2 regions of the Serratia sp. CoH_122_TC_1 genome follow, and region 1 is predicted to be linked to the other one. Evidence: predicted binding sites of a transcription regulator. Region 1 holds the regulator's gene; the other holds the start of a gene.
The links. The regulator LexA, encoded in region 1, represses DNA repair genes until DNA is damaged. The targets are predictions, from matches to a motif close to TNCTGTATGTACATACAGNA.
Positions count from the first base shown of each region.

Region 2: the regulator LexA is predicted to act here: its motif matches at 5,089-5,108, upstream of sulA (SOS-induced cell division inhibitor SulA).

Region 1 is NZ_JBXWLA010000005.1:55,098-63,244, reverse strand. Features, by position in the region: gene pspG (envelope stress response protein PspG) at 23-241, opposite strand; gene dusA (tRNA dihydrouridine(20/20a) synthase DusA) at 392-1,411, opposite strand; gene AC2FC2_RS07845 (tetratricopeptide repeat protein) at 1,619-2,152, shown strand; gene AC2FC2_RS07840 (RNA polymerase sigma factor) at 2,242-2,691, shown strand; gene AC2FC2_RS07835 (anti-sigma factor family protein) at 2,688-3,446, shown strand; gene zur (zinc uptake transcriptional repressor Zur) at 3,624-4,136, shown strand; gene AC2FC2_RS07825 (CsbD family protein) at 4,228-4,437, opposite strand; gene dinF (MATE family efflux transporter DinF) at 4,705-6,045, opposite strand; gene lexA (transcriptional repressor LexA) at 6,263-6,871, opposite strand; gene AC2FC2_RS07810 (diacylglycerol kinase) at 6,993-7,361, opposite strand; gene plsB (glycerol-3-phosphate 1-O-acyltransferase PlsB) at 7,511-8,147, shown strand, end outside.
Region 2 is NZ_JBXWLA010000001.1:33,257-41,403, reverse strand. Features, by position in the region: gene fabA (bifunctional 3-hydroxydecanoyl-ACP dehydratase/trans-2-decenoyl-ACP isomerase) at 18-536, opposite strand; gene AC2FC2_RS00205 (AAA family ATPase) at 605-2,356, opposite strand; gene matP (macrodomain Ter protein MatP) at 2,566-3,024, shown strand; gene ompA (porin OmpA) at 3,120-4,202, opposite strand; gene sulA (SOS-induced cell division inhibitor SulA) at 4,561-5,067, opposite strand; gene AC2FC2_RS00185 (TfoX/Sxy family DNA transformation protein) at 5,300-5,959, shown strand; gene yccS (YccS family putative transporter) at 5,960-8,095, opposite strand; gene AC2FC2_RS00175 (YccF domain-containing protein) at 8,122-8,147, opposite strand, start outside.

The DNA.
Region 1 (8,147 bases):
CGACTGATTATTCGACAAAAAGTCAGTAACGCCGGATTTGTGGTTTCTGCATCGAACGGTATATCCACACGCCCACAACAGCCAAAATCAGCCACGGTAACAGTTTAATCACCATCGCAAACAGGCCACCAATCAACATAAACGCCGCAGCAACCAGCAACGCGGCGAACACGCCCAACAACGAAATCCCGGTCACCATCAACATGACGATAAAACCGATAAGAAAGAAGAGTTCCAACATGATTTTGCTCCTTCGCAAAACGAGGTATCTGCTGAGGTATTACAAAAAGCATGCCAGAAACGTGAGAAAACTAAGTGATTGAAATTAAAAAAAAGGCATGTCGCAGCGTGCAACATGCCTGGTCAAAAACACTAATTTTTAGTCAGATTTTTATACCGTTTCCGCTATCTCGGTGCGCGGCAGGCGCACTAAATTCAGCGCCTGTTCAACCACACGCGCATCGGCCCCCGGCTTATGCGCATTTTCACTCAGGTGGCGGCGCCACTGACGTGCACCTGGGACCCCTTGGAACAAACCAAGGATATGGCGGGTGATGTGGCCCAAATAGGTACCATTTGCTAGCTCGCGCTCGATGTACGGATACAGCGACTCGATAATCGCTATGCTGTCCATAACGTCGGTCTTACGGCCAAACAGTTCACTGTCAACGCGCGCCAGAATGCCCGGGTTCTGATAGGCTTCGCGCCCCATCATTACGCCATCCAAATGCAGCAGGTGTTGTTTTGCTTCTTCCAACGTTTTCACCCCACCGTTGATGGCCAGGGTCAGCGTGGGGAAATCACGTTTTAACTGATACACACGTGGATAGTCCAACGGTGGCACTTCGCGGTTCTCTTTCGGGCTCAGGCCTGACAGCCAGGCTTTGCGCGCATGTATCGTGAACATGTCGCACTCGCCGCGCCCGGCAACGGTGCCGATAAAATCACACAAAAACGCATAGCTGTCCTGATCGTCAATGCCAATACGGGTTTTCACCGTCACAGGAATCGACACCACGTCACGCATCGCTTTGATGCAATCGGCAACCAGCGTTGCCTGCCCCATCAGACAGGCACCGAACATGCCATTCTGTACCCGATCGGATGGGCAACCGACATTGAGGTTAATTTCGTCATAACCGCGCTGCTCAGCCAGTTTGGCACAGTGCGCTAACGCAGCCGGATCGCTACCGCCTAATTGTAGCGCTACCGGGTGTTCCTCTTCGCTGTAAGCCAGGTAGTCACCCTTACCGTGGATAATCGCCCCGGTAGTCACCATCTCGGTGTACAGCAGCGTTTCCTTGGTCAACAGGCGGTGAAAGTAACGGCAATGACGATCGGTCCAGTCGAGCATCGGCGCGATGGAGAAACGATTGGCGGCGTATTTTGAGGCGTTATTGTCTGTCGTCATGCTGGGCTACTGGCTACCTGATTCTGTCTAGGATTCAACGAACGGCGTGCTGCCGCAAACGGCTATTATACCGACAATCGGCGGCATTGGGAAAACTGACGCGCCTTAAGATTAAAAAACAACCGGAAAAAATGAATAAACGGGCGCTTTCAGGTGTTATCTCAGCAAGGGTGCAGCTCCGCGCCCTCTCCCGATGAGGAAACGACCATGAACAATTTCGTTAAACGCCTGCTGCTCCCCGTCATTGCCAGTTCTCTGTTGATTTCCGGTGCCGCGCTGGCAATGGGAGGAGATGGCAGCGGCCAGACTACGCCAACCTGCCCGAAGGGCCAGATATACGATACAAAAACCAAGACCTGCACGGTGGATAAAAGCAGCATGATCAACGACAACGATCGGGCGAACTATGCTTATGCACTGGCAAAAAGTGGTCGCTACCAAGAAGCTCTCGACGTGCTTAACACGCTGAAGGATCCCAATACCGCCGTAGCCTTGAATTACCGAGGTTATGCCACCCGCAAGCTTGGCCGCACCGACGAAGGGATCAGCTACTATTTAAAATCAGTAGCACTCGATCCGAAATACCCAAAAGTCCGCGAATACTTGGGTGAAGCCTATATGGTGAAAGGGCGCCAAGACTTGGCAAAAGAGCAACTGAAGGTGATTCAGTCACTGTGCGGTACCGGTTGTGAAGAGTACAAAGATCTGGCGGCTGCCATCGATCACCATCCAGAGTCATGATGTAACAGAGCCCGGAGGCGAACATCAGCAGAGATGCGATTCGCAACGAAATCGGTCAGTATCTTTCCCGCCTGTGGCGCTATGGCCTGGTGCTTTCCCACCGGCGGGATATTGCCGATGACTTGGTGCAAGCCACCTGCGTACGCGCCCTCGAGCGCGCCGCGCAGTTTGCTGTCGGCACGCGTATGGATCGCTGGTTATTTGCAATCCTTCACTCCATTTGGCTTAACGAGATCCGCGCTCAACATATCCGCCAGGGACAAGGTTTTGTCGACGTCGACGAACTGGCCGGTGCGGAAAACAGCGAGCAGCCTATCTGGGCCAATGAAGTGATGCAGCGGGTCAACCAACTGCCGGAGGCACAGCGCAATACGCTGTTTTTGGTGTACGTCGAAGAGCTTTCTTACCGTGAGGCCGCTGAAGTGTTAGGTGTACCCATTGGTACCATAATGAGTCGCCTGGCGGCAGCGCGACTGAGGTTGGCGAACGACAGCATGCTGCAAACCCGCTCACCGCAGGCAAAAGGAGGACAATCATGAGCTCAACCTATGCTGCGGATGAACTACTGGTCGCCTATCTGGACAATCAGTTAGACCCACAACAACGCCTGCAACTGGAGCAACGCTTGGCTGGAGAACCTGCGTTGGCTGAGCGTTTGACGTTGCTGGCGCGCAGTAACCTGCCCTTTAAGCAAGCATTCGCCCCTTTGCTTGATGAGGCCCCAGTGCAACAGTTAAGTGAGGCATGGCCACTCACCGTCGCTACCCCGCAAACGGGCATCAGCCGTCGCGGTCTCATCGCTGCGGCCGTCGGCTTCTTGGCGCTCGGGATCGCAGGCGATCGCGTCTACCTGCAGTTTAATCAGCCAGAGGACAACTGGCGTGGCTTGGTCGCCCAATATATGGCGCTGTACACGCCGGAAACGCTGGCAGGTGCCGACGAATCGGCCACGCAGATTGTCGCTCAATTACAACAAACCGGCGATCGACTGGGTATTAGCCTTCCGGCACAAAAACTGGTGTTGAAGGGTGCCGAACTGAAAAACGCCCGCGTGTTGGCCTACGACGATCGACGCATCGCGCAATTGACCTGGCTAGATACGCAATATGGCGCACTGGCACTATGCATTATCCAGCAGACGGGCCAACAACAACCGGCCGAAAGCGAACGCCGCCAAGGCATGAACGTCGTCTATTGGGCCGATGGCAACCATGCCTTTATGCTGATTGGCCATAATCCAACGGGTGAAATGACCGCGTTAGCAGCCCACTTGCAACACGCTTTATCAACCTGACCCCCTTGCGCCCTCCCGCCCACTGATGAGTAAGTTGTGAATAGCGTCACATTTCTGGCGCGCAACACGCGGTCAACCGGGCAATTAACGCGCCATATCAGAGGAAAAGGGGCCGACTCTCGGCGATTTGGCTGAACCATGTTAAAATCGGCTTTTTTACGTACCGGGAAATTTGCCATGAACTCAAACACCCAGGAAAAGCTGCTGGCGCAGGCTGAACAACTCTGTCAGCAACGCAATGTGCGACTGACACCGCAGCGGCTGGAAGTGTTACGCCTGATGGCACAACAGCCCGGTGCCATCAGCGCTTATGACCTGCTCGATTTACTGCGCGTTGCCGAACCCCAGGCCAAACCGCCAACGGTTTACCGCGCGCTGGACTTCCTGTTGGAACAAGGCTTCATTCACCGGGTCGAGTCAGCCAACAGCTACGTGCTGTGTCATCACTTCGAACAACCTATGCACACTTCCGCGCTGTTTATCTGTGATCGTTGCGGTCAGGTGACAGAGCGCACAACTGAAGGGGTTGAAGATACGCTGCAAAAACTGGCCAAAGAGTCGGGGTTTGTACTGCGTCACAGCGTAGTGGAAGCACACGGCCTGTGCGCCGCTTGCGTTGAGGTAGAAGCTTGCGACAGCAAACATGATTGCGGCGAACACGACCATAGCATTGCCATCAAGAAGAAATAGACAGGGTTAGCAGGCACCTCCTTGTGTCTGCAGGCCTGGCACCAAGGGGAAGGCGCCAGACTTTCGGCCGCATCCGCTGCGGCCCATCGCGCTACCAGCGATATTTGTTATGATCTTCCCAAGACTTCACTTCTTTCTCGGCCGCCTCTTTCTGGTAGCCGTAGCGCTCCTGGATTTTACCGACAAGCTGCTCGCGTTTCCCTTCGATGACCGTCAGGTCGTCATCGGTCAGCTTGCCCCATTTTTCTTTCACTTTCCCTTTAAACTGCTTCCAGTTACCGTCGGCTTGATCTTTGTTCATAGTATCTCCGTTAACCTGTGGTGAGTCAGTTTTAACTACTGCTGGCTGAGGATACGCCCCGTTTATATTGCCAGCCACACGATTAATTATAGATGCAGATAGCGACAAACAAATAAAAACCAGAATTAAAATCCATTTTTAAATTTAAAATAAGAAAAAAACGCCAACAAACAACTTACTACACGACTTGGCTAACCGACGAGAATATGTAACAAAATACAAACAAACACATAATTAAAATTTATGTATTTGCAAGAAAGGCTATCGTCATTGTGCTGCTGAAAACCAGCTGCCACGCAGCCTGTGACGGTGCCAAATCCACCCAAGCGCGATGCCGCGCAGCGCAAGAAAGACCGCCAGCGCCAACCACAATCCATGATTGCCCAAGACAGGCACGGTCAGCAGCGTCAAACCGTAACCCGCAGCCGCCACGGCCATGCTGTTACGCATTTCTGCACCGCGAGTCGCACCAATGAACATGCCATCCAGCAAATAGCACCACACCCCAACCAGCGGTAGCACCACCTGCCAAGGTAAATAGTCATTCGCCATCGCACGCAGTTCTGGCAACGAGGTCAACGCCGCAATGATTTGCTGCCCGGCAAAGGCATAAACCACACCAAAGGCTAGCGCCACTAAACAGGCCTGCCGGCAAGCCGCGCGCCACACCTTACGCAATTGACTGTCATCTCTGGCACCATAAGCATGACCAGAATGCGCTTCTACCGCATAGGCAAAACCATCCAGTGCATAGGCGGTAAAGGTCAGCAAATTCATCAGTACCGCGTTTACTGCCACTACGTCACCGCCAAGCCTGGCGCCGAAGATAGTCAAGGATGCAAAGCACAATTGCAGCAACAATGAACGCAACATGATATCGCGGTTCAACGCAAGCAAACGCCGCAGATTACCGCGCCAGGCATGGCGCAACATCGGAACAGAAATACCGCGTATGCGCATCACTCGCCAGGACAGCCATAAACCCAGCAGCAGCGTAGCGTACTCAGAGACGGCGGTCGCCGTCGCGGCACCTTGCACATTCCAGCCCAGCCCCATGACCAACCAGATATCCAGAACGATATTCAACACATTACCGACTATCAGCAGGATGACCGGCGCCCGCACGTATTGCACGCCAAGCAACCAACCCAAGATCACCATATTTGCCAGCGCTGCCGGTGCGCTCAGCCAACGGATCTCAAGGAACAATCGTGCTTGCTTCAGCACCGCATCGTCACCGCCAACAATCTGCAGCGCCAGATCGATCAACGGATGGCGCAGCAACACGATAACGACGCCGGCCAATACTGCCAGCAACAGCGGCTGCATAAAGGCACGTGCCAATCCCTGTGGGTTTTGTGCGCCCAGCGCCTGTGCCGTCAAACCGGTGGTACTCATGCGCAAAAACAGCAACAACATAAACAGGAAGCTGGTTGCCATCGCCCCGACCGCCACGCCCCCCAAATAAACAGGGCTGTCGAGGTGACCTATCACTGCGGTATCGACCAACCCAAGCAGTGGCACGGTGATATTGGAAAAGATCATCGGTAGCGCGAGGCGCCACAAGGCTTTATCGGTATCGCTGGTGAAGGCGGAAAGCAGGCGCATAGTGGAATGTTCCCGTGTATACCCGTCATCTTTCAAGTTGCAGCGTTGTTATCTGCACTCGCTCATCCCCAGTTACTTACCTGAGTAAGCGCCTGGGGATGAGCGAGTTGGCCGCCTAGCTGCAACTTGAAAGCTATAGGGTATATAGTGAATCAGATATGACATCGCCCCAGAACTGGGGCGACTTAAATCAGAGGACGATGTGTAGGCGTGAGGATTAAACCCAGTCGCCATTGCGGATCACACCGACCGCCAGGCCTTCAATGGTGAAATTCTGCTGGCGCAGATCAACCACAATCGGTTGGAACTCGCTGTTTTCCGGCAATAACTCAACAACATTTCCGTGTTTTTTCAGACGCTTAACTGTAACTTCGTCTTCAATACGCGCCACAACGACCTGGCCGTTACGCACGTCCTGAGTTTTATGTACCGCCAGCAGATCGCCGTCGAGAATACCGATATCACGCATCGACATACCGTTGACCCGCAGCAAGAAATCCGCACTTGGCTTGAACAAGGAAGGATCCACTTTGTAGTGCCCTTCGATATGCTGCTGCGCCAACAGTGGCTCACCGGCGGCAACACGGCCGATCAACGGTAAACCTTCTTCATCTTCCATCAGCAAACGAATGCCGCGCGATGCACCAGAGACGATCTCGATGACGCCTTTACGCGCCAATGCTTTCAGGTGTTCTTCTGCAGCATTTGGCGAGCGGAACCCCAGACGCATGGCGATTTCGGCGCGCGTTGGCGGCATGCCAGTGGACGAAATATGATCGCGAATCAGATCATAGACCTCTTGCTGTCTGGTAGTTAGTGCTTTCATTCCGCCCCCTGTTTGTTTATACAGTCTTGCTGTGAGTATATACAGGTAAGTGCGGCTTGGGAACCGAAGAATGAATAAAAATCAGGGATTAGCGACCCACGTCGCAACAGGGCCACCCCATTCAGGCAAAGTGTTGCCAGAGCACCGAGCCCCAGACAAACAACGCCAAAATAATCGCCAGTGAAACTGCTGCCGACCCCATATCCTTGGACCGGCCCGAAAGCTCATGATGTTCAGTGCCAACCCGATCGACAATCGCTTCTATCGCGCTGTTGAGCATCTCGACGATCATCACCAGCAGCACCGATCCGATCAATAAAATGCGCGCTATCGCACCCACGTCCAGCCAAATCGCCAGTATGATAGCCAGTACGGTGGCGACCAGTTCTTGGCGGAACGCCGCTTCATGCTGCCAGGCAGCGGAAAAGCCTTTATAAGAGTAGCCGGCGGCTTTAATAATACGGGTCAGGCCGGTTGCTTGGTTTGCCATGTTTTTTAGTGCCTTTCACAGAGGTAAGTCATAATTAAAGAGTCTAGGCCAGGAAATGCTTCCGGCTCTCGGTTTTCCAACACCACAGATCTGCTACCCGGTTTCTGGTATGCTTGCGACGCATTGCTAACAAGAGGCTTCACGTTGTTATGTCAGGTTGGCGTAAAATTTATTATAAGCTATTGAATTTACCACTTAAATTGTTGGTAAGAAGTAAGGTTATCCCTTCAGATCCGGTCACGGAGTTAGGGTTGGATCCCTCACGGCCGATTTTGTATGTTTTACCTTATAATTCCAAGGCGGATTTACTGACGCTGCGCACCCAGTGCCTGGCGCAGGATCTGCCCGATCCTCTCAATCCGCTGGAGATAGACGGCACCGTGCTGCCTAGCCACGTGTTTATTCACGACGGCCCGCGCGTGTTCCGCTACTACACACCGAAAGAAGAATCAGTAAAACTGTTTCACGACTATCTGGATCTGCACCGCAGTAATCCGGATCTCGATATTCAGATGCTGCCTGTTTCGGTGATGTTTGGTCGCTCCCCAGGCCGCGAAGGCCACGGCACGCCACATCTACGTCTGCTCAACGGCGTACAGAAGTTCTTCGCCGTGTTGTGGCTCGGCCGCGACAGCTTTGTGCGTTTCTCCAACACCGTCTCACTGCGTCGCATGGCGACTGAACACGGCACGGACAAAACCATCGCACAAAAACTGGCGCGCGTGGCACGAATGCACTTCTCGCGTCAGCGTCTGGCTGCCGTTGGCCCAAGTCTGCCGGCCCGTC
Region 2 (8,147 bases), on a different contig from region 1:
GGCCGCCGTGACTGCGGTTAGAACGCAGCAGTGTCCTTGAACAGGCCCACTTTCAGATCGCTTGCGGTGTAAATGACCTGGCCGTCGACCAGAACTTCACCATCAGCGACACCCATAATCAGTTTACGGATGATCACGCGTTTGAAGTTAATGCGGTAGGTCACTTTCTTCGCGGTTGGCAGCACCTGGCCGGTGAATTTAACTTCACCCACGCCCAGTGCACGGCCTTTACCTTCGCCACCCAACCAGCCGAGGTAGAAGCCGACCAATTGCCACATGGCATCCAGACCCAGGCAGCCCGGCATCACCGGATCGCCGATAAAGTGGCAACCAAAGAACCATAGGTCCGGATTGATATCCAGTTCCGCTTCCACATAACCCTTGTTGTGCGTACCACCGTCTTCGGTCATTTTGACCACGCGGTCCATCATCAACATGTTACCTGCCGGCAACGGTGGGCCACCAGCGCCAAACAGCTCGCCACGGCCGGATGCTTCGAGGTCTTCTTTCGTATAGGAGTCGCGTTTTTCTACCATGTTCTCAGTAAACCTTATTTTATTGAAGGGCGCAGATTAGCTTACACGTGTACGCTGAACAAGTCCGATCAGCCGTGGTTGAACCAGTTAAGCCAGCGAAGCGGCCATGGCCAGCGCCGACGCTCCTGCGGATTCACCTGTGCAATCCGTTCCTGAATGGCAGCTAATAGATTCGGCTGCTGTTCATCAGAGTAGGGGTAACCGGTGAGTAATGGCAAGGCCTCCGCGGCGCTATCGACAGCCCACAGATGGAATTGGCCTTCGCGTACCGCATCGACCACATCCTGGCGTAGACACAGATGGCGCACGTTGGTTGCGGGCAGGATTATGCCCTGTTTACCCGTCAAACCACGGCGTTGGCAAACTTCAAAAAAGCCTTCGATCTTCTCGTTGACGCCGCCGATGGGCTGCACATTACCGAATTGGTCTACAGAACCGGTAACCGCAATTTGCTGTGTGATCGGCTGCAGTGACAGTGCGCTGATCAGTGCACTCAATTCAGCGAGTGATGCGCTGTCGCCATCGACTTCACCGTAAGATTGCTCAAAGACGATTGACGCGGAGAAGGGCAGAGGTTGGTCTAGTTCAAGTTCTGAAATCAGAAACGCCTGCATAATCATCATGCCTTTGGCATGAAGATTACCGCCAAGCTCAGCCTTACGCTCGACGTCGGTGAATTCGCCATCGCCAAGGTGGACGACACAGCTGATGCGAGAGGGCTCACCGAAGCTGCGTGGATGACCTGGATACTCTAATACCGACAGGCCATTGATCTGACCGATGACTTCGCCTTCCGTCTCAATCAGGATTTGGCCCAGCTCAATTTCATCCTGCATGCGTTCGGCAAGGTAGCTTTCACGCCACTCACGCGCATTTAACGCGGCTTCAAACGCTTTGGCGGTGATGCTTTCTTCTTCGGCATACAGTGCCGCTTCAGAAAGCTGCTGGACGAGCCACAGCGGGGATAGTGGCAAGTTACCCTGATCGCCACTGTAACGTACCGCCTGTATCATCAGAGGGTACCAGGCATCGGCTGCCAAAGGCGGTAGTTGCTTTTCATCAATCAGTGCATTGACGTAGCCACACCATTGAACCATGTCATCAACTTCGGTGAGTTGCAAATCTTCTTCGTATTCACCGTAGACTGCCTGTTCGCTCAGTTCCGGCTCAATATCATGGAAATCAGCAAGACCGTGACGATCTCCGACCACGATCAACCGCAACTCCAGCGGCATCGCTGGAATAGTGATTGGTAAAGGACGTGTTTCATCTGGGGAAACCCAGTGGAACTGACGTTGGGTGATCATCTGCTTCAAACGCAACCACAGCAGCGGCTGGGCTAGCAGGGCACGTGCCGACAGGATCAGTACACCGCCATTGGCCTGATGCACCAGGCCGGGTTGCAGGCTGATTTCGCCATTGTGGATCCTGACGCAGCCAAACAACTGTTCTGGTTCAACCCACTCCTGAAATACGCAGGCGCCCCCGGCGGAAAATGGCTCATCACCGCGGCTGGCAGGTTCTACACTTACCTTGCTACCTTGGATCACATAGTGACTGCCCTTGAACGCCATATTGTTAGGTTGCAGTTGCTCAACCGCATGGGCGATCAGCGCCAAATACTCACGCGTCTCCTGCGCTTTCAACAGCATGAAACGCGGTGGCGATTGTGGGTGGCAAAACAGCGTCAGTGCATTTTCCAGACGTGGCTGAATAGAGGCAAAGGACACGGGAGCCAACTGCGCGGCGGTATCAAATATCGCTTGATAAGGCGTAACGTCCGGCAACAGTGATTGCCATTCAAGTCGGTTATTGGTCAAAGTGTTAGATGCAATCGTCAAAAAGGGAAAGGGCGATTATACAAGAATAACGGCAGCTTGATACATGCAGAGTAGAAGTTGGTGTCCGGGAGTTTGACATCACGAGGCGACTGTGCAAAAAACAGTCTAAAAGGGGGCGCAATTGCCAGGGAAATTCGGCGCAAAGCTGTTATGCTTAATAAAGTTACGCGGTCACTGAAGAGTTCACGATGAAATATCAGCAACTGGAAAATCTGGAGAGCGGTTGGAAATGGAAGTACCTGGTGAAAAAGCACCGGGAAGGGGAAGCTATTACCCGTCACATTGAAAACAGCGTTGCTCAGGAAGCCATTGACGAGCTGCTTAAACTGGAAAATGAGCCGGTAAAAGTGCTTACGTGGATTAGCCGCCACATGAATCCGGAATTGGATAACCGGATGAAGCAAACAATCCGCGCACGACGTAAACGTCATTTTAACGCAGAACATCAACACACGCGTAAAAAATCCATCGATCTGGAATTTTTAGTTTGGCAACGTCTTGCCGCACTTGCCCGTCGCAGAGGGGTAACATTGTCAGAGACAGTGGTACAGCTGATTGAAGATGCGGAACGTAAAGAGAAATATGCGAGCCAGATGTCGCTTTTGAAGCAGGATCTAAAAGCGATTCTTGGTAAAGACGACGAATAACTTGATAACCTGCGAGAGCATTGTTATTGCTAATCTCACATGTTCTGGACGAAAAAAAACCCCGCAATGCGGGGTTTTTTACTAAGAGCGGTAGCTTAGCCTTGTGGCTGAGTTACAACGTCTTTGATACCTTTAACTTCGATCTCTACGCGACGATCTGGTGCCAGGCAATCGATCTGTGCTTTGGTAGCACGGCCAGCTTTGTAGCCACAGGTGTTACCAGTGACGGAATCAGCTTTGCCCATACCACGTGCAGAGATTTTGTCTGAAGGAATACCTTTAGATACCAGGTAATCAACAACGCTTTGTGCGCGTTTTTCAGACAGTTTCTGGTTGTATTGCTCTGAACCAACTGCGTCGGTGTAACCCAGAACTACAACAGAGCCATCTTTAGGATCCATAGAGCTCAGCTGAGTGTACAGCTGGTCCAGAGCCTGTTGGCCTTGTGCTTTCAGAGTAGATTTGTTGAAGTTGAACAGCACGTCAGACTTCAGAGTGAAACGCTTGGTTTCAACAACTGGAGCTGGAGCTGGTGCTGGAGCAACTGGAGCAACAACATCATCCTGACCGAAACGGTAAGAAACACCCAGGCTCAGCATGGTGTTGTCTGGACGAGCGCCGACAGTACCTGCATCACCGATGTTGCTAACGAATTGGTAGTCCAGGCGGGTAGCCCAGTTTTTGGTCAGTGCGTATTCAACACCAACAGCTGCCAACGGAGAAACGCCAGTGTCGTGATCGCTCAGACGTTGGCCAGTTGCACCGTAGTTAGCTTTGGAGTCTGCACGCCATACCATGCCGCCCAGACGAGTGTAGATGTCCAGATCGTCCATGATTGGGTAGCTCAGTTTAGCGGCCAGTTGAACGCCCTGCGCTTTGAAAGCACCGTTGTTCACGCTGCCTTTGTAAGGCATACGGCCAAGCCAGTCATAGCCCAGCTCGAAGCCCAGGTATTGGTTCGCCTGGTAACCCAGGAACGCGCCAGCACCCAGTTGATCTTTATGGGTCGGACCATTGCCGATACCATTCTGGTAACCGTTGCCGTAGAAACCAGTGTCATGGTACTGGGACCAGCCCAGTTTAGCACCAGTGTACCAGGTATTATCTTTTGGGGCGGCTTGCGCTACGGTAGCGAAACCAGCCAGTGCCACTGCTAATGCGATAGCTGTCTTTTTCATTTTGCGCCTCGTTATCATCCAAATAGGCAATGAGCTTTAAAGCTGTTTTAAGCCCTTGGTTAAATTCCTTCGCCAAGGTTTGAGCCCTCGTTTGTTACTCGGCCAGTTTATCTGGCGTTATAGAGCAACCTTGGCGATGTAAAGTCTACAACGTGGCGCGAAAGTTACAAGTGTGATGTGATAAAGCTCTAAAAAAAAACGCAGAATTGTACATATTTGCTAACATTAACCGACCAAAAAACGAGCAAATCTACGCTCGTTTTTTGGTGCGGAACCGCAGCCGCACTCGCTTTGTCCCTGATCCCTGAAAGGTTCCCTTAGAGGGTGATGAAAATGATGGGAAAAATCCTAAATTTACTTAATGATACAAAGAAGAGTGAATTTTTAGGGTGGAACAGTGTCCGTGAACCGGGTTTATGTCACGTTGAGGACGCATAATGAACCCATAAGCGTTACCTAATTCTGCCGCACGCCTTAATTTTAGACGATCTTCTTCTGTAAGATCGGGTAGCCATCCAAGTACGACACTATAGTTACCTGTCAGCAACGCCTTTTCCATTGCTTCAACCGTATCTAGCGAACTGATTTGGCTAAGCTGCACCACTTTTTCGACCGGCAGCCCAGACTGCTGTAACCATAATCTGCTCAGCTTTTGTTGCGGAGTCAGCCATAACAGCCAGCGAGATTGCAGACCTAGTTGCTGCAACAGGGGCAATAACAATTGTGCCACAGCGGGCTGATGCTCGTTGTAAACAAGTTCACTGATAAGGCCATTCTTTTTGCCGGCATCTGTATTTTCTGCAGCATTGTTCACCGCAAAAGAGGTGTGGCTGAAATGGGGTTTGTAGAGTGATTGAGTACGCATAAAGTATCCCGCCCGTAGTGTCACTGTATGTTTATACAGTACATCCTGTTGTGAATAAGATCAACCCAAATATTCGTAGTAGGTCTCATAATCGCGATTGTTTTTTAGACGATGAACTTTAGTGATTGGCATCGCTGCGGATAGTGCGTATTTTTCTAATTACTTGTTCACGTTACCTTTATTTCATTGATGAGGGGAATGATAGGACGGTAACTCACACCAGGAGAACATTATGAAAGGGACATCATCGGGAATGGTCGCACAGGCCAAAGCCTGTTTTTACGCATTAGGGGTTATCACTACACGCTCGCAATTCGGTGGTTACGGGCTACTGGCCGACGGCGTCATGTTCGCCTTGATCGCTGAAGGAGAACTGTACCTTCGGGCGACGGATTCCTTGGAACCCGCCTTTCGTGCACGCGGGATGGTCAATATGGTTTACTCCAAGCGAGGGGTGCCAATTACCATGCGTTATTACTGGGTGGATGAGGTTTTGTGGCGGGATCGCGATGAACTCGTCGGGCTCGCCTGGCAGGCTATTCGCGAAGCTCGCAGAGAGCTCCAAGTCAAAACAGATAACCAGAGTCGGCTTAAAACCTTGCCAAACATCGATATCAATATGGAGCGTTTACTCTGGCGAGCGGGTATTCGTAATGTCTATGACTTGCGGTTGAACGGTGCTAAACGTAGTTATCTTCGCTTATTGCAGCAGCAACATAACCTGGGTCTACGGGTGCTGCTTTCCTTGGGTGGGGCTATTGCCGGTTATCACCATGCGGCTTTACCTTCTGAATTGCGTAGCGAGTTGACCTGTTGGTTTGAGCGAACCGTGTCGTTGCTTCGTCATGGGCATCATCCAGACGTTAGGGGCCTCATAAAAGACCCCGAATAATCATGCCGATTTGCCTATTTGTGCATTAAGCATCGTGAGTTCTGGCAACAGTTCAATTACCAGCCCAATTTGCTGCAATACCAATTGATCTTTGCTTTCCGGTTCTGGTGCCGCGTGTTGGATACGTTCAGCCAGGCTTTCCAAAGCCTGGGTAATGCGCAGATTGTCTTGTTCTTCCAGATGCAGCGCACCATCGACATAACATACTGCGTCGTTCAGCAGATCCAGCGTTGCGGAATTATTCAGTCGTTCACGGTGTGCACCCAGCGCTGAGATATAGCTCAGTAATGTGTGGTTCAAACACAGCAGCCGGAAGGCTGCATCCTGAACCTCTTTATTGGCTTTGGGATCGGCAGACATATTCGAAATCACCGAGGCCAACTCTGCGTCACTGTTGTGCGCATCCCGGCGGGCGATGCGGTATGGAAGGCCGTTATCTTTACCCTGATGGTACTGCACCAAAATTGCGTCCAGATAACGGCAGTTTGCGTTCATTGTTTTACTGACGATTGCCGGTAATTGGCGGAATTTCCAGTCTGGCCAAATGAAACTGACCGCTGCCCAAGCGATAGCACACCCCAAAATGGTGTCGTAAACGCGGGGGGCGGCCACTTCAAAGCCTTCACCCAGCAGGTTAAAGCACAGCAACACCAGTAAGGTAATAAACATGGTGGCATGCGCATACTGCACGGTTCGAAAAGCGAAAAACAGGACGCCGCTAATAACAATCAGCACCATTTGTCCTTCAATCGAAGGCACGAAATAGAGAATTGGCAGGCCGATAAGAATACCGGCTAGCGTGCCGATAATACGCAGCGCAAGCCTGCGACGCGTGGCATTGTAATTGGGTTGGCAGACAAACAGGCTGGTGAGCAGGATCCAATAACCGTGCTGCATACCGGTAAACTGAATAAAGGCGTAACCGATGCACAGCACCACTGACATGCGAATGGCGTGGCGGAACAGGGCCGACTGAGGTGTCAAATGGCGACTAATACGTAAGCGAATATCGCTCCAGCCGGTGAGACGATCATCTGACAAGCTGTTTTCTTCCGCCTGGCCGTTGGCCAGTGCTTGTTCAGACTCGATATTCGCCAACTGCGCGTCAATCGCACGTAAATTTTTCAACAGGTGCGTCAATGCTTTCGTTAACTCACGGTTCTCTGGGGTAACGGTAATCTGCGCTAACGCTTCATCGATACGCCCAAATGCCGGTTCAAAACGTGGGTTATGTTGGTACTTTTGCCGCAGCAAAATCGATTGTGCCAACTGTTGGCATGCGCGCGCCTGCATACTGAGCAAACGCTGAAAACGAAACAGGATATCGCTATGACGGAATTGTCGACTGAGCTCCCGATACTGAACGTGGGCGGAACTGGCACGCTCATGTATGTCTTGTGCAACAAAATAGTAGTGCAATGTGCGGCGGGTCCCACGCTGGCCGCGGTCGCCTTTTAATCGGGTCAGTAATGAAACCTTGGCCTGGTTAAGCGTCGTCATCAGCGCACTGTTGGCCATGGCAACGTCCATCCACGGCAAGTCTGCATCATGTTCGACGTCGGGATCAAACAGGTTGGCCTTGGCATCCAGATAATTCGCCAACTGATTATAACAACGCGCCAAATTTTCCTGCAAAGGGCGGATGGGGAAAATCAGGTGACCAATCAATGTCAGCAGGTTGTACCAAAGAGCGCCAAGGATCAGCAACGTCGGTTGTTGATACCACGCGTCATACATCGAGGCGCCGAGCATGGTATACACTGCGATCAGTAAAGCTCCAAACGCAATGGTGGCGTAACGTTGCCCCAACGCGCCCAGCAATATAAAGCCGCAGGTTGACGTGGTCAGGCCAAGAGCAAACAACCAGGGATAAGGGAACAGCAGTTCAATGGAGGCGGACGCAACAAAGAAGCAGACCAGCGTGATCACCAGATTACGCAGTCTGCCAGTCAAACGGTCATCCAGATCGGTCAATGCCGCTGCCACGACACCCAGCGTCAGCGGAATGGTGAGCTTGGGGATGGCGAGCCACCAAGGTACGGCGGCTGCGCCGGCCAGCGCGATAAAAATGCGCAGGTCATAAAGCAGGTTGCTGTTGTAGGCATAACGGCGTATTGCTGGTGCAAAAGAAAGCACGAAAAACTCCTCAGACGGAGAAAAAATTAACGCTGTTGATACTGACGCCGTG